Regions from separate parts of the Diaphorobacter sp. B2A2W2 genome, predicted to be linked through region 3. Evidence: predicted binding sites of a transcription regulator. Region 3 holds the regulator's gene; each other region holds the start of a gene.

Region 1 (7,215 bases), on a different contig from region 3:
GATCTGGTGCGCCAGCGGTTGCCGCTGGAGATCATTGCCGACGACCAGGACTTCACGCAGGAGTGGCTGCGCTCGGGCCAGGTGATGGGCTGCGTGACGACGTTGAAGAGCGCGCTGCGCGGCTGCCGCATGGTGCCCCTGGGCGCCATGCAGTACGTCGCCGTGGCCGCGCCGGAGCTGGCGCGCCGACAACTGCCGCAAGGGCTCACGGCGCACAACTTCCGCGACGTGCCTTTCGTCTCGTTCAACCGCAAGGACGATATGCAGGCCGAGTTCGTCACGCGCACCTTTGGCCTGAAACGCGTGTCGCTCAGCCGCGTGTTCGTGCCTAGTTCGGAGGGCCAGGTGCGCGCCGTGGCCGCGGGCTGGGGCGTGAGCGTGGTGCCCGAGCTGCTCGCGCGTCCCTGGCTGCAGCAGGGCCGGTTGGTGGACCTGGCGCCGGGCCATACGCTGCCCATCCAGCTGTATTGGCACTCATGGAACCTGGAGTCGGAAGTGCTGGATGCGCTGGCCGATGCGCTCACCAGCGCGGCGGCGCAGTACCTGTCGGCCTGACGGCACACGCGGATGGGGGTCTTTAGGGTTATCGGCCTGCGCGGGGTGAAGGCTCGCTAACATCGCCCGCATGAACACGTTGCAGCCGCCCCGTCCGTCCTTCAAGGAGCAGATGCTCCGGGCGCGCGAGGATGCCATCGTGGAGGCCGCGAGCCGCCTGCTGGGCGAAAAAGGCTTCGAGACCATGACCGTGGACGAGGTCGCCGCGGCCGTAGGCATTGCCAAGGCCAGCCTGTACAAACACTTTGCCGGCAAGGACGACCTGTGCTCGGCCGCCATGGTGCATGTGGTGGAGCGCCTGCAGCGCTTTCTGGCGGCACTGCCGGCCGAACTGGGCGCCATGCAGCGCCTGCACGCGCTGCTGTGCTGGACGCTGCAGTTGCAACTGGCCGACGAGGTGCCGCTGCTGCCCAGCCGCAACTCCGCGCTGGCCCAGGCGCTGCGCGCCTGCGACGCCTACCAGGCATCGATGCAGGAGGTGCATGCCTGCATCCTCGGCTGGATCGTCGAGGCGCAGGCCCAGGGACAGCTGCGGCGCGAGTTACCGCCCGATGTGATCCTGTGTGCGCTGCTGGCGCGCAATTCCGATCCCATGCTCGGCATGCTGCGCGACCGCGGCTATGCGGACGAGTGCATCATCGACTGGGCCGCGGACACCTGCCTGAGCGGCCTGGCGAGCGGCCCCGCCATGCGGGTGGCCTGATCAGCGCACCAGCAGTACCGGCACCTGGCAGTTGGCCAGCACCTGCGTGCTGACCGAGCCCATCACCAGCTTGCCCAGCGAGCCGTGGCCGTGCGTGCCCATGACGACCAGGTCGTACTTGCCGGACTCGGCCACCTTGGCGATGGTCTCGCCCGCCGGGCCCACCTTGGTCATGGTCTTGAGCTGCACGCCCTGACGCGCCATGAACTTCACGACGGGCGACAGCACCTTTTCGCCTTCCTCAGCGTGGTACTTGTCCACGACTTCCTTGCCGAGCGCGGCGCGCGCGCGGGGAGGCAACTGGGGCTGCACGGTGATGGCCGTGTAGGTGTGCGAGCTGCCCAGCATCTCGTCGTGAGCGGCCAGGTAGGCCAGCATTTTCTTGGTGTAGGTGCTGCCGTCGACAGCAAGCAGGATGTTCATTCGAAGTGCTCCGGAAACGAGAAATCAGACTAATCCGCGCCGGCGCCTGTTGTCTTGACTTCAGTCATATTTTTGATGCGGTACGCGGTGGCGGGCGCAGGGCCCGCACGCATCATACGGTGAGCACGCAGTGCGGCTGAAAGGTTGCCTGCTCCCCCTTGCGGGCATAGCCCAGCGGGTTGGCCACTATGCGGCAGCTCCAGGGCGTGCCGTCCACGCGGGCCCCGCGCACCAGGTAGTCGCTGGGGGCATGCAGATGGCCGTGCAGCCACAGCTGGGCGTGGGGCAGGCAATCGTCCAGCGCATTGCAAAACCCCGCTGTGCCCGGCACCAGGCCGTAGCGCGGATCGGCGCTGAGCAGACTGGGCGCGAAGTGCGTGACGGCCACCGTCGTGCCCGCGAAGGGCTGTGCGAGCGCGTTGCGTAGCCAGGCCTGGCAAACCAGGGCCTGTTCGCGCACCTCGGCTGCAAGGAAGGGCACACCCTGGCGGGTGCTGCCAGTCTTGGAGAGATAGAAATTGGCCGCGCGGAACGCCTTCTCGCGCCGCTGTAGTCGCTGGCCCGGGTCGGTGATCCCCGCGTGGTCGGCCAGCGCGTCGAAGTCGCTCCACAGCGTCGTTCCGACGAAGCGGACCCCCTGCAGCACCATGCTCTCACGCTCCAGCCAGATCAGCCCCAGCCGGTCGCAGATGCGGCGCAGGCGCGCATGCGCGGCGTCGAAGTCCTGCATGTCGTATTCATGGTTGCCAGGGACGAAGACCACTGGCGTGGGCCATCCGGCGTACTGCGGCAGAGGAGAGAAGCGCGCCAGGCCGAAGTCGTCGTCCGACAGCAGCGAGCCGGCCTGGTAAGAGCCGATGTCGCCGGCCAACACCAGGACATCGGCGCCAACGGCGGGGCTGGGGGTGAAATGCGGGTGGGCTTCCAGGTGCAGGTCGGACAGCAGTTGCAGCTTCATGGGTGAGTGGGACGGGTCAATCCTGGCGGTGGATGGGGGCGGGCGTGTTGCGCGCGGCGCGCGCAATCGCCTCGCGCAGCCAGCGGTGGGCGGGGTCGTGGTTGCGCCGGCGGTGCCACAGTGCGTCCACGTGCACGGGCGGCAGCGTCATGGGCAGCGGGCGCCACACCAGTTCGTCGCGCACGCTGGCCACGCCGACGAAGTGGCGCGGCAGCACGGTGAGCAGGTCCGTGGTGGCCACCACCCGTCCCGCGGTGAAGAACTGGTTCACGGTAAGCACGATGCGGCGTTCACGTCCCAACGCGGCCAATGCCCCGTCGATGAAGCCGAAGGGCTTGCCCGAGAAGCTCACCAGCAGGTGGCGCGCGGCGCAGTACAGGTCCAGCGTCATCGGCACGGCGGCCAGCGGGTGGTCCGCGCGCATCACGCACACGTACTGGCCATCGTAGAGGCGGGTGCTTTCGTGCGCCACCACGTTGTCCGACTGCGCCCGCGCCGTGAGGTCGGCCAGCACGGCGGGGAAGTAGCCCACGGCCATGTCGGCGCTCTCGTCGTCCAGCAGGCGGCGCGGGTCGCGTGTGGTCAGCGGCACCACGCGCAGCGAGACGCCGGGGGCTTCGCGTTCCACGATCTCGATGAGTGGCGGGATCAGCGTGGCACCCGTGGCGTCGGCCATCGCTAAAACGAAGGTCGTCTGTGCGGACGCCGGGTCAAAGCGCCCGGGGGAAAGTGTCTCCTGCAACTGTGCCAATGCGTGCCGTACGGCGGGCCACAGGGCCAGTGCCCGCGGCGTGGGCTCCACGCCGTGGCCGCGCCGCGTGACCAGCTCGTCGCCCAGCACCTCGCGCAACCGGCGCAGTGCGTTGCTCACGGCGGGCTGTGTGATGGCCAGTTTCTCGGCGGCGCGGGTCAGGTTGCGCTCGGCCATGACCTCGTCAAAGACGCGCAGCAGATTGAGATCCAGCGTGCGAAAGTTCAATGGCTGCATGCCGCAATCATCACACGGATGAATATGGGTGATTCAACATATAAATTAGACACAAACAAGGGTAAACCCTAGTATTGCTGCACCGCCCGGCAATTTCGCCAACAGTGGCGTACGAGTCGCATCATGACGAAGTTTGTACACATCGATGTTCCTGTCCAGCACCACGGCATTGCACGCATTGAAGAGGCCGCAAGCCATCTGAAGCAAACCGCTGCCCGCTTTGACGGCACCCGCGGCGCAACGTCGCTGCTGCTGGCGGCGCTGGTCGCCGCGCTGCTTGTCGTGGCCAACCAGGTCATGGACACCTGGAACGATGGCCACATGCTGGCCGGCTGGATGGTGATGTGGGTGATCGCTTTCGCGGGAATGGCGTTGCTGGCGGCACCTGCGCGCAGCGCGGTGCTAGGCCTGCGTGCCGCTGCCAAGGCTTGGTCGGACGCGCACCGGCGTGCGGCAGAGGACGAGCGCACCTGGAATGCCGCACTGCGCGACGCCCGCATCATGGCCGACCTGAGCCGTGCGATGAACGGCATCGCGGTGGACGATCTGCGCCGTTACCGCTGAACGGCCGCGCGGCGACACCGCGCCAACCGACAATAGGGCACCTTCGGGTGCCCTTTTTGCTATGTGCGCGGCAGCTTCCTCCGGGGCACATTCATGAAAAAACCCCGCGCCACAGATGTGGTCGCGGGGTTGTGTGTAGGCCCGGCTGAATTACACGCGCCGAGCCGAGGCAGGGCGGTCAGGCCGCCAGACGCTTCTCCAGCGCGGCCTTGGTGGCCAGCAGTTCCTGGGGCAGGTGGTAGGCCAGCTTGTCGAAATGCTCGGTGTGCAGCTTCAGTTCTTCGGCCCAGGCAGCCTTGTCGATGCTGGTCACCATCTTGAACTGCTCGGTGCTGAAGTCCAGGCCGGTCCAGTTGATCTCGGCGTACTGCGGAGCAATGCCGAACATGGTCGGCTCGCCTTGCGCCGTGCCCTCGATGCGGTCCAGCATCCACTTGAGCACGCGCATGTTGTCGCCATAGCCGGGCCAGACGAATTTGCCGTCCTCGCCCTTGCGGAACCAGTTGACGCAGAAGATCTTGGGCAGCTGGTGGCCGGACTCCTCCAGCTTGTGTTCCATGTCGAGCCAGTGCTGGAAGTAGTCGCTCATGTTGTAGCCGCAGAACGGCAGCATGGCGAACGGGTCGCGGCGCACGACGCCCTGCGCACCAAAGGCGGCGGCGGTGGTCTCGGAGCCCATGGTCGCGGCCATGTAAACGCCTTCCATCCAGCTGCGGGCCTCGGTCACCAGCGGCACGGTGGTGGAGCGGCGGCCGCCGAAGATGAAGGCGTCGATGGCCACGCCGGCAGGGTTGTCCCACTCGGGGTCCAGGGCCGGGTTGTTGGTGGCGGCCACCGTGAAGCGCGAATTGGGGTGCGCGGCCTTGGCGCCGGTTTCCTTGGCGATCTGCGGTGTCCAGTCCTTGCCCTGCCAGTCGATGAGGTGGTCCGGGAGCTTGCCGGTGTCCTTCTCCATGCCTTCCCACCACACATCGCCATCGTCGGTGAGGGCGACGTTGGTGAAGATCACGTCCTTGTCCAGCGAACGCATGCAGTTCGGGTTGGTGTGCATGTTGGTGCCAGGGGCCACGCCGAAGTAACCGGCTTCGGGGTTGATGGCGTACATCTTGCCGTCGGCATGGGGCTTGATCCAGGCAATGTCGTCACCGATGGTCGTGACCTTCCAGCCGGCGAAGCCGGCTTCCGGCGGCACCAGCATGGAGAAGTTGGTCTTGCCGCAGGCGCTGGGGAAAGCGGCGGCCACGTGGTACTTCTTGCCCTCGGGGTTGGTCACGCCCAGGATCAGCATGTGCTCGGCCAGCCAGCCCTGGTCGCGGCCCATGGTCGAGGCAATGCGCAGCGCCAGGCACTTCTTGCCCAGCAGTGCGTTGCCGCCGTAGCCCGAGCCGTACGACCAGATCTCGCGGGTCTCGGGGTAGTGGACGATGTACTTGACCTGGGGGTTGCAGGGCCAGGACGTGGTGTCCTTCTGGCCTGCGGCCAGCGGGGCGCCCACGGTGTGCATGCAGGGCACGAACTCGCCGTCGGTGCCGAGCACGTCATAGACGGCCTTGCCCATGCGGGTCATCAGCTTCTGGTTCACGGCCACGTAGGCGCTGTCGGTCAGTTCGATGCCAATGTGGGCGATGTGCGAGCCCAGAGGGCCCATGGAGAAGGGCACCACGTACATGGTGCGGCCAGCCATGCAACCGTCAAACAGCGGCTGCAGCGTGGCGCGCATCTCGGCCGGGGCCATCCAGTTGTTGGTCGGGCCGGCGTCTTCCTTTTTCTCCGAGCAGATGTAGGTGCGGTCTTCCACGCGCGCGACGTCCGACGGGTCGGACCACGCGAGGTAGCTGCCCGGGCGCTTGGCGGGGTTCAGCTTCTTGAACGTGCCGGCATCCACCAGTTGCTGACACAACTGCTCGTACTCCTGCTGCGAACCGTCGCACCAGTGGATGCGGGCGGGCTTGCACAGCGCGGCCATTTCGGCCACCCAGGCGATCAGCTTGGCGTTCTTGACGTATGCGGGCGCCTGAATGTCCAGGACGGGCATGGTGGGTGCGTTCATCGGGAAGGCTTCTTTGAAGTTGAAAAACAGTCTTTTCAAAGGAAGCGAACCGGGTCACGACGCACAGGCCCGCGCTGAACCGATCTGCGCGCTGCCTTTGAAAAAACCGCTGGGACTCAGTCGGCTGGCGAAACGGGGGTACCGCGGTGGCACCCCTGCACAGGTCGGCTGGGGTGACGATTTTATGAAGACGCCCCCGATTTGTCTGTCGGACAGGGGGCTAAATCATGCAAAAAACACATGACGTTATGCGCGTCATGGCGTCGGTGCAAAACGCGATCACCAAAAACAAAGCCCCGCAGAGGCGGGGCTGGGTGGCGAGCGGGCAGTGCGTTCAGGCCATGTACACCGCAATGAAGGCCAGCAGGAAGATCATGGCCGCACCCACCGCAGGGATCACGACGGGAATCAGATGCACCACGGACTCGGCGGCATCGGTGGCCGTGGCGGCCTCGACGTCGGCGGCGTTGGGGGCGATGGGGTGGTCATGGGCCATGGGTTCGGTCTCCTGTGGGGTCTGGTGCCTTGATGGGGGACAAGTGTAGCCACAACGCCCCCGCGCGTGCACGGGCCTTACCCGCACCCCGTACGGCATGGCGCTCTCAGCGCAACTCGGCTTCCATCTGCGCGGCGCGCAGCAGGTCCAGCACCTGCTGGATGTGGGCCTTGCCGCGCGTTTGCAGCACCAGTTCGATCTCCACGTTCTGCGCGGCCAGCACGGTGAAGGCGCGCTGATGGTGCACCTCTTCAATGTTAGCGCCCGCTTCGGCCACGAGGGCGGTGATGCGGGCGAGCACGCCGGGCACGTCGCGTGCGCTGACCATGATGCGCGCCAACCGGCCGGAGCGCACCATGCCGCGCTCGATGATGGCCGCCAGCAGCAGCGGGTCGATGTTGCCGCCGCTGAGCACCAGCCCCACCTTCTTTCCGCGAAAGCGCTCGGGGTGGCGCACCAGCGCGGCCAGCCCGGCGGC
Region 2 (7,215 bases), on a different contig from region 3:
CCGCACGGTTTTCGCCTGGTGATGCCGCGTGCGCTGGCGCTGGCGCTGGCCATGCCCCTGGTGGCCCTGTGGACCACGCTGGCGGCGCTGGCGGGCGGCATGCTGGCTGCGGACCTGACCATGGGCATCTCGTCGGCCTACTTTGCGCAGGCCCTGCCTGCCGCCGTGAATGTGTCCAACCTGTGGCTGGCGATGTCCAAGTCGGTGGTTTTCGGCGTGTTCATCGCGCTCATCGGCTGCCACTGGGGGCTGCGCGTCAAGCCCAACACCCAGAGCCTGGGCGAAGGCACCACGGCCTCGGTGGTGAGCGCCATCACCATGGTGATCATCGTGGACGCGCTGTTCGCCGTCGCCTTCAAGAACGTGGGTTTCTAGCCATGGATGCCACCCGCCCCGCCGCAGACGCCGACACCAGGGCCGTGGTTGAGCCGCCGGTGGTGGACATCCGCGGCCTGGCCACGGTGTTCGGCCGGGGTGACGAAGCCTTCACGGTGCACGACGACCTGCAGCTCACCGTGCAGCGCGGCGAGATCCTCTCGCTCGTTGGGGGCTCGGGCACCGGCAAGACGGTGTTGCTGCGCCACATCCTGGGGCTCACGCGGCCCACGCGCGGCAGTGTGGAGGTGCTGGGCCGCTCGGCGGCTGAGCTGGTCGGCGGCGAGCGCGCCAGCAGCCGCGTGGGCATGCTGTTCCAGCACGGGGCGCTGTTCTCGGCCTTCAACGTGCTGGACAACATTGCTTTCGCGCTGCGCGAGCTCGGCACGCTGCCGCCCGCGCTGGTCAACGACGCGGCCATGGTCAAGCTGCGCCTGGCGGGGCTCAAGCCCGAGCACGCCACGCGCATGCCGGCGGACCTCTCGGGCGGCATGATCAAGCGCGTGGCCCTGGCGCGCGCGCTCATCATGGACCCGCCGCTGCTGCTGCTGGACGAGCCCACGGCGGGGCTGGACCCGAGCAGTTCCGACGAGTTCTGCGCGCTGCTGCGCGAGCTGCATGCGGCGCTGGGCCTCACGGTGATCATGGTCACGCACGATCTGGATACCCTGTACGCCCTGTCCACGCGCGTGGCCGTGCTGGCCGACCGGCGCGTCATCGTCACCGGCACGCCGCAGGAGGTCGCGCGCTTCGACCATCCCTTCATTCACCACTTTTTTCTCGGAGAACGCGGCCGCCGTGCCATGGCCCAGCCGCCCGCCGCCTCTTCGTCCAAGGAAGCCTGATGGAAAACAAGTCCCATGCCCTGGCCGCAGGCATTTTCGTGATCGCCGTGGCGGCGCTGCTGGCCGGCCTCGGCATGTGGCTCACGCGCGACCAGACCGATTACCAGCTCTACGAGCTGTCCAGCAAGGACAGCGTGAGCGGCCTGCAGCCCCAGGCAGCCGTGCGCTACAAGGGCGTGGCCGTAGGCAAGGTCACGCACATCGGTTTTGACCCGCAGGTCTCGGGCAACGTGCTGATCCGTATCGCCGTGAATGCGGACGCGCCCATCAGCCCCACCACCTTCGCCACACTGGGCTACCAGGGCGTGACGGGCCTGGCCCATGTGCAGCTGGACGACGCGGAGGCGCCGCTGCCCGCGCCGCCGCCGGGCGCCAGCGGCCTGCCGCGCCTGCCGCTGCACAGCTCCTCGTTCAGCCAACTGGCCGAGCAGGGCCCGGCCATCCTGGGCCAGGTGCAGGAGGCCACGCAGCGCATCAACACCCTGCTGGGCGACGAGAACCAGCAGCGCTTTTCCACAGCACTGAAGCAGTTGGGCGACGCGGCGGGCAGCATCGACCAGCTCGCGCGCCGCCTGGACAACACCGTGACCACCCGGCTGGACCCTGCGCTGGCGGGCGTGCCGCCGCTGGTGCAGGACACGCAGCAGACCCTGCAGGCGCTGCGCCAGGCGGGCAGCAGCGCGGCCACGGCCGCCAACGACGTCAGCCAGGCCATCCGCACGCTGCAGGCCGAGGGCGGCGCGCTCGACGAGATCGCCGCGGGCGCCAAGTCGCTGGCCGGCGCGGCCGACCGCTTCGGCCGCGTCACGCTGCCGCGCATCAACCATGCGGCCGACGAGACCGCGCGCGCCGCGCGCCGCCTGGGCCGCACGGCCTCGGGTATCAACGACAACCCGCAGTCGCTCATCTATGGACCAGGCCGCTCGGCCGCGGGGCCCGGCGAGCCTGGTTTCACCGCTCCCGCAGCGCAGCCCTGACGCATTGCAAGGACCCTATGATGACTATTAAAAAGATAGCTGTTGGCGCTCGCCAGATAAGCGCTAAAGCCATTTTTGGCTTCACATTTATGGCGCTGATGGCGGGCTGCTCCATCCTCCCCGAGCCGCCGGTGCGCGCCGATGTGTACGACTTCGGCCCCGGCCCCTTGCAGGCGCCGGGCCCCGCGGCCAGCGCGCCGCTGCCCCCGATCGCGCTGGCCGAGGTGACCGCCACGGGCCTGCCCGAGGGCAGCACCGCGCTGCTGTACCGGCTGGCCTATACCAACGCCCAGCAACTGCGCCCCTACACCCAGGCGCGCTGGAGCCTGCCGCCCGCCGTGCTGCTGCACCAGGCGGTGCGCGAGCGCCTGGGCCAGCGCCGCGCGGTGCTCTCAGGCGACGACGGCATGGCCGTGTTGCTGGAGCGCGGCCGCATGCCCAGCGTGCTGCGCCTGGAGCTGGAGGAGTTCAGCCATGTGTTCGGCGCGGCCCAGGCGAGCGCCGGCCTGGTGCGTGTGCGCGCCGTGCTGGCCGACGCGAGCACTGCGGGTGAGACGCTGGTCGCGCAGCGGGTGTTCGTGGCGCGGCGCGATGCCGCCACGCCCGATGCCGCCGGCGGCGCCAAGGCCCTGGCCGATGCGGCGGCCCAGGTGGCCGAGGAGCTGGCCGCATGGGTGGAGCAGTCCGGCCGCTGAGCGCCTGCGCCCTTCCCACCCCCAGAGACATGCGGCGCATGTCTTTTTTTTTTGCCCACCGCGCACCGGCGACGGGGCGGAGGCCTACATGCCGCTGTCGCACTGGGCTGACGCGGCTTGCGTGCGCGCACCGACGCGCTGCCGCCGGGCACCTGCCTAGAGTCCATTCATCGCCTCGCAATGCCCGGCGCCGTACAGGGGCCAGGCAGGCGATCCCTCAACAACCGCTACAGGAGAGTGACGTATGAACGAAGACCGCATTGAAGGCAACTGGAAGCAGTTCAAGGGCAAAGTGAAGGAGCAATGGGGCAAGCTGACCGACGACGACCTGGACGTCATCGCCGGCAAGCGCGACCAGCTGCTGGGCAAGCTGCAGGAGCGCCACGGGCTGGCCCGGGACGCAGCCGAGGAACAGCTCAAGGGCTGGGAACAGCGCAACCCCGACTTCCGCTACGACTGACGCAACGCGCCGCAGGGGCACGACTCGCGCGCCCTGCGGGATCCAATTTCCATCACATTCATCTGGAGGACATTCCATGAAAAACGCACGCAATCTGCTGGCCCTGGCGGCCGCTGCCCTGATGGCCACTTCGGGCATGGCCATGACCAAGGAGGAATACAACGCCGGCAAGGACCGCATCGGCGCTGACTACAAGGCCGCCAAGGCGCAGTGCGACACCCTGCAGGGCAACGCCAAGGACGTCTGCATGAAGGAGGCCAAGGGCCGCGAGAAGGTGGCCAAGGCCGAGTTGGAAGCCCAGTACAAGCCCAGCGACAAGGCCACCTACAACGTGAACGAGGCCCGTGCCGACGCTGACTATGAAGTGGCCAAGGAAAAATGCGACGACCAGAAGGGCGACGCCAAGGACATTTGCGTGAAGGACGCCAAGGCCGCCCATGTGGCCGCCAAGGAAAATGCCAAGGTGCAGCGCGCGCAGGCCAAGCCCGCCGACTCCACCGCCGAGAAGCGCGCCGATGTCGCAGAGGCCAAGAAGGACGCCGCAGAGGCCCAGCGCGAAGCCAACTACAAGGCCGCCAAGGAGCGCTGCGACACCATGAGCGGTGACGCCAAGGACAAGTGCGTGGCCGATGCCAAGCGCACCCACGGCCAATAAACCGGCAAACATGTGCAGCCCCGCCTCTGGCGGGGTTTTTTTTGTCCCCCACCAGCGGCGCCGACATGACATGTGTCAATACCGCCGGTGGCGGTTTTTCTTAAGCTCGCGCCGCTTCATAACGCCGCACAGGAAGGAAAGACCGCCCATGGCCGCATTGCAATGGTCCGAGGAACTCGCACTGGATCTGCCGCAGATGGACCACACGCACCAGGAATTCGTGGCACTGCTGCAGGCCGTGGAGAGTGCCGATGACGTGGCGCTCATCGGTGCCTGGGAAGACCTGGTGGCGCACACCGACGCCCACTTCGCCCAGGAGGACCGCTGGATGCAGGCCACCCGCTTTGCCGCGGGCAACTGCCACAGCACGCAGCACCAGGTGGTGCTCAAGATCATGCGCGAGGGCACCGACCGCGCGCGCCAGGGCGAGCTGCATGTCCTGCGCGAGATGGCTGCAGAGCTGGCCGTATGGTTTCCCCAGCATACGGACGCCATGGACGCGTCCCTCGCCCAGCACCTGCGCCGCGTGGGCTTCGATCCCGCCACGGGCAGCGTGCAGACGCCGGGCGCGCTGCCCGACGATCTGATCCACGGCTGCGGTGGGGCCTGCTCTTCGGGTGATGACACATCCGCCCAGCCCGCCGCCGCGGCTTGAACGATCGGCCAGCTCAGCAGAACTGCAAAACTGGGGCGGTGCGGCGCCGCGCCGGGTGCGTGTGGCGCTTGGCGACAGGTTGTGCCGGAGTGGCGCGGCGTGGCGTCCCGCGCCCGCCACGGTTGCTGTCGCGTCGCCCTGCTAAGCTTGCTGCGTTTTCACGGCCAGCCGGAGCCCCCATGACGCCGCATGAACCACCCGAAAGCGCGCTCTATCGCACCCTGCTCGAATCCACGCGCGCCATTCCGTGGAAGATCGACTGGGCCACGGCGACCTTTGCCTACATCGGCCCGCAGATCGAGGACCTGCTGGGCTGGGAGCCCACCAGCTGGCGCACCGTGCAGGATTGGGCCGACCGCATGCACCCCGACGACCGGGACCGGGTGGTCAACTTCTGCATTTCGCAGTCCCAGTCGGGCGTGGACCACGAGGCGGACTACCGCGCGCTCACCACGGGTGGGGATTACGTGTGGATCCGCGACGTGGTGCATGTGGTGCGCGACTTGCAGGGCAATGTGGTGTCGCTCGTGGGCTTCATGTTCGACATCACCGAGCGCAAGCAGAACGAGCACCAGCTGCTGCAACTGCAGCAGGAGCTGCAGGAACTGTCATTCCGCGACGGGCTCACGGGCGTGAACAACCGCCGCAAGTTCGACGCGGTGTACGAGCGCGAATGGCAGGAGGCGCAGCGCACCGGCGAGCCGCTGTCGCTGCTGATGTTCGATGTGGATTTCTTCAAGAGCTACAACGACCAGTACGGCCACGTGGAGGGCGACGAGTGCCTGCGGCGCGTGGCCCGCGCGCTGCAGCAGGCCGCCCACCGCCCGCGCGACTGCCTGGCGCGCTACGGGGGCGAGGAGTTCGTGCTGCTACTGCCCGGGGCGGACGCACCATCCGCGCGCGCGGTGGCGCAGCGCTGCATGCAGGAGGTGGCCCACGCCGGCATCGTGCATGCGGCTTCGCCCCTGGGCCAGCAGCTCACGGTGAGCGTGGGCATGGGCACGGCCCTGCCCGGCACGCAGGATGACTCCAAGCGGTTCCTGGAAACGGTGGACCGCTGCCTTTACCGTGCCAAGCACGCGGGGCGCAACCGCATCGAGGCCACGGCCTGACCGCTATGAACGCGCGGCCAGCACCGGGAACAGCTTGCTCAGCCCGTCGGCCATCACCTCCACGGCCAGCGCCGCGAGGATCAGCCCCATGAGCCGCGTCATCACGTTGATGCCCGTCTTGCCGAGCACGCGCTCGATGGGCTCGGCCAGTGCAAAGCACAGCGCCGTGGCCGCGCCCACCACCACGCCGTAGCCCACCAGCGCCAGGTGCTGCCAGATGCTCTGCGCGCGGTCGGCGTAGATCACCACGGTGGACATGGCCGCCGGCCCCGTGAGCAGCGGGATGGTCAGCGGCACCACGGCGATGCTGCTGCCCGCGGCCGCCTTTTCGGCGCCCTGCTCCAGCTCGTGGGTGTGCGGCTTGGCCTCGGCCGGCTGCGCATTGAGCATGTTCATGGCGCTGATCAACAGCAGCATGCCCCCGCCCACCTGGAAGCTCTGCAGCGAGATGTTGAAGAAGTCCAGGATCTGCAGGCCGACGAGCGCGCAGGCCGCGATCACGCAAAACGCGCTAAACGCCGCCACCTGGACGGTGCGCCGGCGCTGCGCGGCGTTGAAACCGCTGGTGTAGTGGATGAAGAACGGCACGATGGCCAATGGATTCACGATGGCCAGCAGCGTGATGAGCGGCTTCAAGTCCATCAGCGGCCCCCGGCAATGTCCATGAGCGTGGCCGAGGTGTAGCTGGCCGCGTCCGACATCAGCCACACGATGGCTTCGGCCACTTCCTCGGGCGTGCCGCCGCGCCCCATGGGCACCTGGCCTGCCAGGTCGCGCACGCGGTGGGGCAGGCCACCGCTGGCGTGGATATCGGTGTCGATCAGGCCGGGGCGCACGGCATTCACGCGGATGCCCTCGCCGCCCACCTCGTGCGCCAGGCCTATGGTGAGCGTGTCCAGCGCGCCCTTGGACGCCGCATAGTCCACGTACTGATGGGGTGCACCCAGCCGGGCCGCGATGCTGGACACGTTGACGATGCTGCCGCCGGCGCCGCCATGGCGCGTGCTCATGCGCAGCACCGCCTCGCGCACGCAGTAGAAGGCGCCCAGCACGTTGATGCTGAACATGCGCCGCAGGCGCTCGCCGTGCATTTCGTCCACGCGGGCAGGGCGGTCCACCACGCCCGCGTTGTTCACCAGTGCCGTGAGGCGCCCCAGGCGGTGGTCCACGGTTTGGAACAGAGTCACTACGTCGGCCTCCACCGCCACATCGGCCTGCACCGCGATGGCGCGCCCGCCCGCGGCCTCGATCTGGCGCACCACGCCTTTCGCGGCTTCGGCGTGGCGCAGGTAGTTGATGGCCACGGCCCAGCCGCGCTGCGCGGCCAGTACGGCGGCGGCAGCGCCGATGCCCCGGCTGCCGCCGGTGATCAGAACAATCTTGTCCATGTACGGGTGACTCCTGCAAGAATGGCGCATTGGAACAGGTTTGCGGCGCTGAC
Region 3 (7,215 bases):
CTGGCCCCTGGCTGCACACGGGCGGCCCACTACAATGAACATGTCTGCGGTGCTGCCGGGCTTTATATTTCCTTGAACCAATGCTCATTGAGCACGGGCTTGGTACATCGCCCGGTGAGCGTGATCATCTCGCGTCAGATGAACCCAACGCCTGGCTGCCCTCGCCCACCTGAACCCCCGGTTCAGGATGCCGGTCCGGTGGCATTCGCAGACACCTTTTCTCCGGTAATCGCTTGCGCCCTCGCTCCGGGTGAGTGCCAGCGACCTCAATACCTGCTCAGAAAATCCGGCGCTCCGCGGCCAGCGCGCGCAACCCACCCATCTGCAAGGCACAGAGCAGACCTTGGTAGTCGTCGCACCGATGGCAAATATCCTGGCGTGGTTCGGGCGTTTCCCAGTCCTTCGGCAATCACGCCGACACGCAGCGCGCCCTCATACGCACGATGGCGCATCCAGTAAGGCAGCGATGTGTAGCTGGATTTCTCCACGTCGATGAGAACAGACTCGTCACTTCCGCTGGTATAGATCTGACAGCGATACGTCACGCCTGAGCGCCTCGGTTTGCGCCATTCGCTTGCCACGGCATGCTTCGCGGAGTCGCTGTGGTTCCAAAAAACGCTGTTTTCAGGGCACGCACCACGGCGCCGGCTGCCCATGGACAACCTCCATCCACAGCGCCCATGCACCCAGGGAAAAAAGCACGCCACCTGCCAGCCGAGACCCCCACGCCCCACCCTTCACGCCGATCCAAGCGCGAATGCGGCCAAAAGTCCACGGCCCCAGCACCAGCCATACACCGCTTCCTACGCCAAACAGGACCATGCACAAGGCTCCGCGGAGCACGCTTCCGCTGAGAGCGGCAGTCAACAGTGCGGTATACAGAAGGCCGCATGGCAGGAGCGCCCAGGCCACACCCGCGGTCAGGAGCCCGCCAGGCCGAGAGACCAAGGGCTTGACCTTCGCCCAGGCAGCACGCCCCGCCCGCTCAACCCACAAGGGCTGCTGCGCTTGCACCATCATCATCCCGCCCCACGCGAGGATGAGCACATGCATCAGCGTCCAAAGGGGGCGCAATGCCGAGGTGCTTTGCCCCAGCCATGCGAGTTGCTCCATGGCCAGCGCAACCACCGCCCCTGCGGCGCCGTAACCGATCAGGCGCCCCACGTGAAACTGCGCTACCCGTTGGAGGATTCCGCGGCGGGACGCCCATTGAATGGTGTGGGTGGCGTCCGGCGTGCCACCCAGCCCCGTAAGCGCCGCGCAGGGAACAGAACACATCGCCAAACAGTGAGCCCCTCCCATCAGCCCCATCAGGAAGGCCGTCGTGGCCAGCGCCCACAGCATGGGTCAAATAATCCGGGAAAAGCGAGCGCGGTTACGGTCAGCCTGCAGATACTTGTCGAACACCATGGCCACGCCGCGCACGAAATACCATCCCATGGGCGTGACTTCAACGCCCTCATCACTGATTTTCACCAAGCCCTGAGCCGCCATTTCTTGCAGTTGCTGTAATTCCGCATCGAAATAACTGCGGAAATCAATCAGCCAAGACTGTTCCAACGGCTCAAACAGCAATTCACCTTGGCACATCAACGCCATGATGACTGCGCGGCGCACCAAGTCGTCCTTGGTCAACGCCAGCCCGCGCACCACAGGCAAATGCCCCTGGTTAATGCAGTCGTAATACTCGTCCAGCGTTTTCACATTTTGGCTGTAAGTAGCGCCCACGCGCCCGATGGCAGAAACGCCCAGACCAATCAGGTCGCAATCGGGCTGCGTGCTATAGCCTTGGAAATTGCGGTGCAGCCTGCCTTGCCGCTTGGCCACCGCCAGCGCATCGTCAGGCAGCGCAAAATGGTCCATGCCCACGTAGACGTAGCCGGCTTCCTGGAACACATCAAGTGACCGGGCCAGCATGGACACCTTGGCCGAAGCCATGGGCAACTCGGCCGTGATGATGCGTCGCTGCGACTTGAAGCGTTCTGGCAAGTGAGCGTACGCATACAGCGCGATCCGGTCTGGCCGCAGCTCGGCTACCTGCTCCAAGGTGCGATCAAACGACTCCGGTGTCTGTCGCGGCAGCCCGTAGATCAAATCCACGTTCACCGATTCAAACCCGAGCTTCCGAGCCGCATCGACCAACGCGAACACCTTTTCGGCAGGCTGAATGCGGTGCACGGCCTTTTGTACTTCAGGGTCGAAATCCTGCACGCCAAAGCTCAGGCGATTGAAACCCAGCTCCGCCAACAATCCCAGCCGCGCTTCATCCACGGTCCGGGGGTCCACTTCTATGGAGTACTCCCCCCCCGGAACGAGGACGAAACTGCGCCTCAGCATGCCCATCAGTTCGCGCAAACCGTCATCCGTCAGAAAAGTAGGCGTGCCTCCGCCGAAATGCAGCTGGCTCACATGCTGACCCACACCGCAGTGCGCCGTATGCAGGTCGATCTCACGGCTGAGGTAACGCAAGTAGACCTCTGCCCGCTCTGGATGCCGGGTAATGATCTTGTTACACGCGCAGTAATAGCACAGCGATTCACAAAACGGGATGTGGACATAAAGCGACAAAGGCATCGCCTTGGCTACCGAACCCACGCGACGCTGCTGCAGCGCAAGGATGTATTCCCGCTCGCCAAAAGCCTCGACAAAACGATCAGCAGTCGGATAAGAGGTGTAGCGCGGCCCTGGGACGTCAAAGCGACGCAGGAGCTCTGTTGTAACAACGGTCATGACGGGATTCCTTGCACTTTCATATCACTGTGCCGTAGAGTCCCCCATGAGTCCTTGACGTTGATCAAGCGCCCATAAGGTCCTTGTGGCGACAATTTGACTTCGGCTCAAAGTCGTCCAACGGCCTACGGCATTCCATGTCTCCCAGCCGTTCAGAGGTAAGCTCAAGCCATGAACAGGGTTCCCATGCATACGAATCTCCAGACCATCAAAGTTGCCTGCTCAAACTGCAATCTGCGTGAGCTGTGCATGCCCGTGGGTCTGGACGACCAGCAACTCAAGCGCATCGATGACATTGTTGCTGTACGACGCAAGATCAAGCGTGGCGGCACGCTTTTCCGGAACGGTGAACCCTTCACATCCCTTTTTGCCATCCGCACCGGATTCTTCAAGACCTGTGTCGCCACCGAAGACGGTCGCGATCAAGTGACGGGTTTTCAAATGGCGGGCGAGATCATCGGCCTGGATGGCATCGTGAGCGACCGCCACACTTGCGATGCGGTGGCGCTTGAAGACGCCGAAGTATGCGTCATGCCCTTCGACCGTATTGAAGAGTTGTCGCGCGAAGTAACGGCACTACAGCACCATGTGCACAAGATCATGAGCCGCGAGATTGTTCGTGAGCATGGGGTCATGCTGTTGCTGGGGAGTATGCGTGCCGAGGAACGCCTTGCCGCATTCCTGTTGAATCTCGTACAACGCTTGCATGCCCGGGGTTTCTCACAATCCGAATTGGTGCTGCGCATGACACGCGAAGAGATCGGCAGCTACCTGGGATTGAAACTGGAAACCGTCAGCCGCACGTTTTCCAAGTTCGTGGAAGAAGGTATTGTGGAAGTAAAACAGCGCCATGTGCGCATCGTCGATACCGATGCGCTGAAGCGCATTGTCAACAGCCAGCAAGCCTGCCATTAAGCCTCGGTTTTTTGTTCATTCATAACTGATCGGCGGAAAGATCAGGAAACGTATTTGGCGCAATCAGCCGGCCGCGCCCCTTTGGGCACGGGGCAGCGATTCAACTCAAAGGGCGAGAGTGACAACAGCGTCGTCAATGCGCTGGAAGCCATGAGTACGAACCAGAACGTGAAGAAGGCGATGGTATACACACCTTCGCGCGAGAGATGCAGGGGTTGATCAAACCACTGCAGCGCTTCTGGATCCACGAAGGCGAACACTACCATTTCCATGACGCCCGCCATCAAAAAGGCCGGCCACGCGATCCACATCAATCGTTGCATCCACATTCGCCCATCTCCTAGCAAGTGTAGTTGACAGCCTAGCATCTGTTCTCCGGCATGCAAAGAGGACTCGCCCTGCCGGTCAGCGCGGTTGATCCTCCAGCGGAGTAGCTGCATGGTTGCGCCCCTTCATGGCAGGCGTCATGTCGCCCCCAGACTCCTTCAGGGTCTCGTTGATGTTCAAGCCCCGTTGGTAATAGTCTTCCGCGATGACGGGGTCGGGTTTGCTCACGGCCAGCCAGAGGGTCACGAAGCCCGCAATGATGACAATCACCGGCCCCGCGATGACAAGCCAGACATGGCCAAACGTCCACCAAGGCTTTCCGTCGTCGTCCAGTTTCATGGGGGAATTACTCAACATTTATATTAACTCCTCGCTCATTTATGAGCACAGCTTGTTCATTTGTATTCCACGACCGCCTTCAGCGGGGTACGAGGAATACGGATTTCTCTGCCACTTGGGCTTTATCACCCTGCGCTTGAATATCGAAATACACCGTATGCGATCCAGGAGATGCTGAGCCATACGGAATTTGAAGACGGACAACCACCCATCGGGATTCCGCCGGTCCAATGTCAATTGCGGTCTCGGACGCCACTTCCAACCCTTCCATGCCGTGGGCGCTGATGGTGTAGCGCTGCGCCCCCTCCGTAGCGTTCATGATCTGCAGCCGGTAGATATTTTCCAGCTTGCCTCCCGACACGATGCGCGAGAGCGCAGCGCGATCGCGCACGATGTCCACCTTCAACGGGGTGCGTACCACCAAGCTGGCCAGCATGCCGATGCACAACACCACCAGCACCGCTGAATAGAACAACACACGGGGTCGCAGCACGCGTTTGAGCATTTGCGACTGGGTCCAGTGGTTCTTGACGCCGTTCTGCGTTGAGAAGCGAATCAGCCCGCGCGGATACTTCATCTTATCCATCACGGTATTGCAAGCGTCCACGCAGAGACCGCAACCAATGCATTCGTATTGCAGTCCGTTGCGAATATCGATACCCGTTGGGCAGACTTGGACACATAGCGTGCAATCGATGCAGTCACCCAGTCCCGCAGCTTTGTGGTCTACCGTCTTGTTACGGGGCCCGCGAGGCTCGCCGCGCTCGGGATCGTAAGAGACGACCAGCGTGTCCCTGTCGAACATTGCGCTTTGGAAACGCGCATAAGGGCACATGTATTTGCACACCTGCTCGCGCAGGAACCCTGCGTTGCCGTACGTGGCCAACCCATAGAAGATCACCCAGAATATCTGCCACCCTCCTTGCAGGGCCAGCAACTCTCCCCCCAGCTCGCGAATCGGAACGAAATAGCCCACGAAGGTGAAGCCGGTCCAGAATGCGACCGCAATCCAAATGGCTTGCTTGACAGATTTTTTCCAGATCTTCTCAAATGTCCACGGACCATTGTCCAGGCGCATACGGGCACTGCGGTCGCCTTCGACTTTGTGCTCGATCCACATGAACATTTCCGTGTATACGGTCTGGGGACAGGAGAAGCCGCACCACAGGCGTCCCGCCACTGCAGTAAACAGAAAAAGCGACAGCGCGGAAATAATCAGCAAACCCGTCAGATAAATGAAGTCCTGCGGGTAAAGCACCAAACCAAAAATATAGAAACGGCGTGCTCCGAGGTCAAAGAGCACCATCTGGCGCTGACCCCACTCCAGCCATGGCAGGCCATAGAAAACCAGCTGTGTCAGAAACACCATCGCCCAACGCCAACGAGCGAACACTCCACTTATCGAGCGTGGATAGATTTTCTTTTGCGCCTCATAGAGCGAAATGACCTCGGTCTGCGAACTTTCGGCCCCCACTGGCGTGATAGGAATCACCTTACGGGGCTGACCTTCGGCTGGCTTCATGGTGGAATCTCAAAAAGGAAGTGCAACTTCCAAAACGCAAAACGGCCGGCGCCCCTCGACGGGGAGCCGGCCGCACAGGGAGCATCAGCGCGGGGCGCCGGCCTTATTGGACAAACCCCATACGTATGCCGTCAACACCTTGATCTGTGCATCGGTCAACTTGCCCGTTTGGGCAGGCATCTCGTTGGTCTTGCCATTGTTGATCATAGCGGTGATGGCAGCTTCGCCCCAGCCATGCAGCCAGATGTCATCCGTCAGATTAGGGGCACCCAGGGCCACATTGCCCTTGCCGTCCATCCCGTGGCATGCAGCGCACGCAGTGAACTTCGACTTGCCCAGAGACGCCTTCAGGGAGTCATGCGGGCTTCCCGAAAGGCTCAGGACATAGTGGGCGAGGTTGCGCACATCTTCCGGCGAGCCCACGGCGGCCGCCATGGGAGGCATGACGCCAATGCGCCCATCGTGGATGGTCTTCTGGATCTGATCAGGCGCACCGCCGTGCAGCCAGTCACCGTCGGCCAGGTTGGGGAAGCCCTTGCTGCCGCGGGCATCGGAACCATGACACTGCGCGCAGTTGTTCATGAACAGACGCTCACCAATTGCCATGGCCGCTGTGTCGGCCGCCATCTCTTGGGGCTGCATGGCCTCGAACCGCGCATACAGGGGCTGCAACTCTGCGTTAGCCTTGTCCACTTCGGCTTGGTACTCGCCCAGCTGCGTCCAGCCCAACTTACCCTTAAAGGTCCCCAATCCGGGATAGGCAGCCAGATAGCCAGCACCGAATACCAGCGTGATGATGAACAGCCACATCCACCAACGGGGCATGGGGTTGTTCATTTCCGTCAGGTCTTCGTCCCAGACGTGACCGGTGGTGTTGTCGGCCGTAGCCTCGACCTTCTTGCGGGACGTGATCCACAGCAGCAAGCCGCAGGCCACGATACCGATGATGGTGATTCCGGCCACGTAGAAGGACCAGAAGTTACTCGTGAAATCGCTCATGGGTTATCTCTTTTCTTGTGGAGACTTCTTCAGTCCTCGGCGAAGGGCAACTGTGCTGCCTCCTCGAACCGGGCCCGGTTGCGGCGCATGAAGGCCCAGAACCAGATGCCCACGAAACACGCCAGCGACGCCAGCGTGGCCACGATACGCATGGTGGTGATGTCCATGACCAGTTCCTCGATTACTTGAGCGCACGGCCCAAAACCTGGAGATAGGCCACCACGGCATCCATCTCTGTCTTGCCCTTGACCTGCTCGGCGGCGCTGGCGATCTCCTCATCCGTATACGGGACGCCGACCGTGCGCAATGCCTTCATGCGAGGAGCGACGACGGAAGGATCGATCTGGTTCTTTTCCAGCCAGGGATAGGCGGGCATATTGGAT

The links. Region 3 encodes FNR, which switches genes on or off when oxygen is low (the NO sensors DNR and NnrR bind a similar motif). Its sites were predicted from a motif close to TTGATNNNNATCAA; they were not measured.
Region 1: a site for FNR is predicted at 1,736-1,749, ahead of AC1PPL_RS10345 (universal stress protein). Genes of this name have one in related genera too.
Region 2: a site for FNR is predicted at 4,073-4,086, ahead of AC1PPL_RS16870 (hemerythrin domain-containing protein). Genes of this name have one in related genera too.

What each region holds. Positions count from the first base shown of each region.
Region 1 covers NZ_JBWZOR010000004.1:371,679-378,893, forward strand. Annotated here, with positions in the region: gene AC1PPL_RS10335 (LysR family transcriptional regulator ArgP) at 1-555, shown strand, start outside; gene AC1PPL_RS10340 (TetR/AcrR family transcriptional regulator) at 626-1,258, shown strand; gene AC1PPL_RS10345 (universal stress protein) at 1,259-1,681, opposite strand; gene AC1PPL_RS10350 (metallophosphoesterase) at 1,794-2,639, opposite strand; gene AC1PPL_RS10355 (LysR family transcriptional regulator) at 2,656-3,627, opposite strand; gene AC1PPL_RS10360 (hypothetical protein) at 3,751-4,191, shown strand; gene AC1PPL_RS10365 (phosphoenolpyruvate carboxykinase (GTP)) at 4,370-6,241, opposite strand; gene AC1PPL_RS10370 (hypothetical protein) at 6,576-6,737, opposite strand; gene AC1PPL_RS10375 (threonine ammonia-lyase) at 6,844-7,215, opposite strand, start outside.
Region 2 covers NZ_JBWZOR010000012.1:16,793-24,007, reverse strand. Annotated here, with positions in the region: gene AC1PPL_RS16900 (MlaE family ABC transporter permease) at 1-375, shown strand, start outside; gene AC1PPL_RS16895 (ABC transporter ATP-binding protein) at 378-1,220, shown strand; gene AC1PPL_RS16890 (MlaD family protein) at 1,220-2,197, shown strand; gene AC1PPL_RS16885 (ABC-type transport auxiliary lipoprotein family protein) at 2,215-2,892, shown strand; gene AC1PPL_RS16880 (CsbD family protein) at 3,137-3,352, shown strand; gene AC1PPL_RS16875 (hypothetical protein) at 3,429-4,007, shown strand; gene AC1PPL_RS16870 (hemerythrin domain-containing protein) at 4,156-4,662, shown strand; gene AC1PPL_RS16865 (GGDEF domain-containing protein) at 4,842-5,774, shown strand; gene AC1PPL_RS16860 (MarC family protein) at 5,778-6,416, opposite strand; gene AC1PPL_RS16855 (SDR family oxidoreductase) at 6,416-7,162, opposite strand.
Region 3 covers NZ_JBWZOR010000008.1:82,721-89,935, reverse strand. Annotated here, with positions in the region: RNA gene ssrS (6S RNA) at 39-218, shown strand; gene AC1PPL_RS13825 (sulfite exporter TauE/SafE family protein) at 625-1,344, opposite strand; gene hemN (oxygen-independent coproporphyrinogen III oxidase) at 1,348-2,730, opposite strand; gene fnr (fumarate/nitrate reduction transcriptional regulator Fnr) at 2,902-3,645, shown strand; gene AC1PPL_RS13810 (hypothetical protein) at 3,687-3,974, opposite strand; gene AC1PPL_RS13805 (FixH family protein) at 4,051-4,329, opposite strand; gene ccoG (cytochrome c oxidase accessory protein CcoG) at 4,391-5,833, opposite strand; gene ccoP (cytochrome-c oxidase, cbb3-type subunit III) at 5,918-6,832, opposite strand; gene AC1PPL_RS13790 (cbb3-type cytochrome oxidase subunit 3) at 6,862-6,999, opposite strand; gene ccoO (cytochrome-c oxidase, cbb3-type subunit II) at 7,014-7,215, opposite strand, start outside.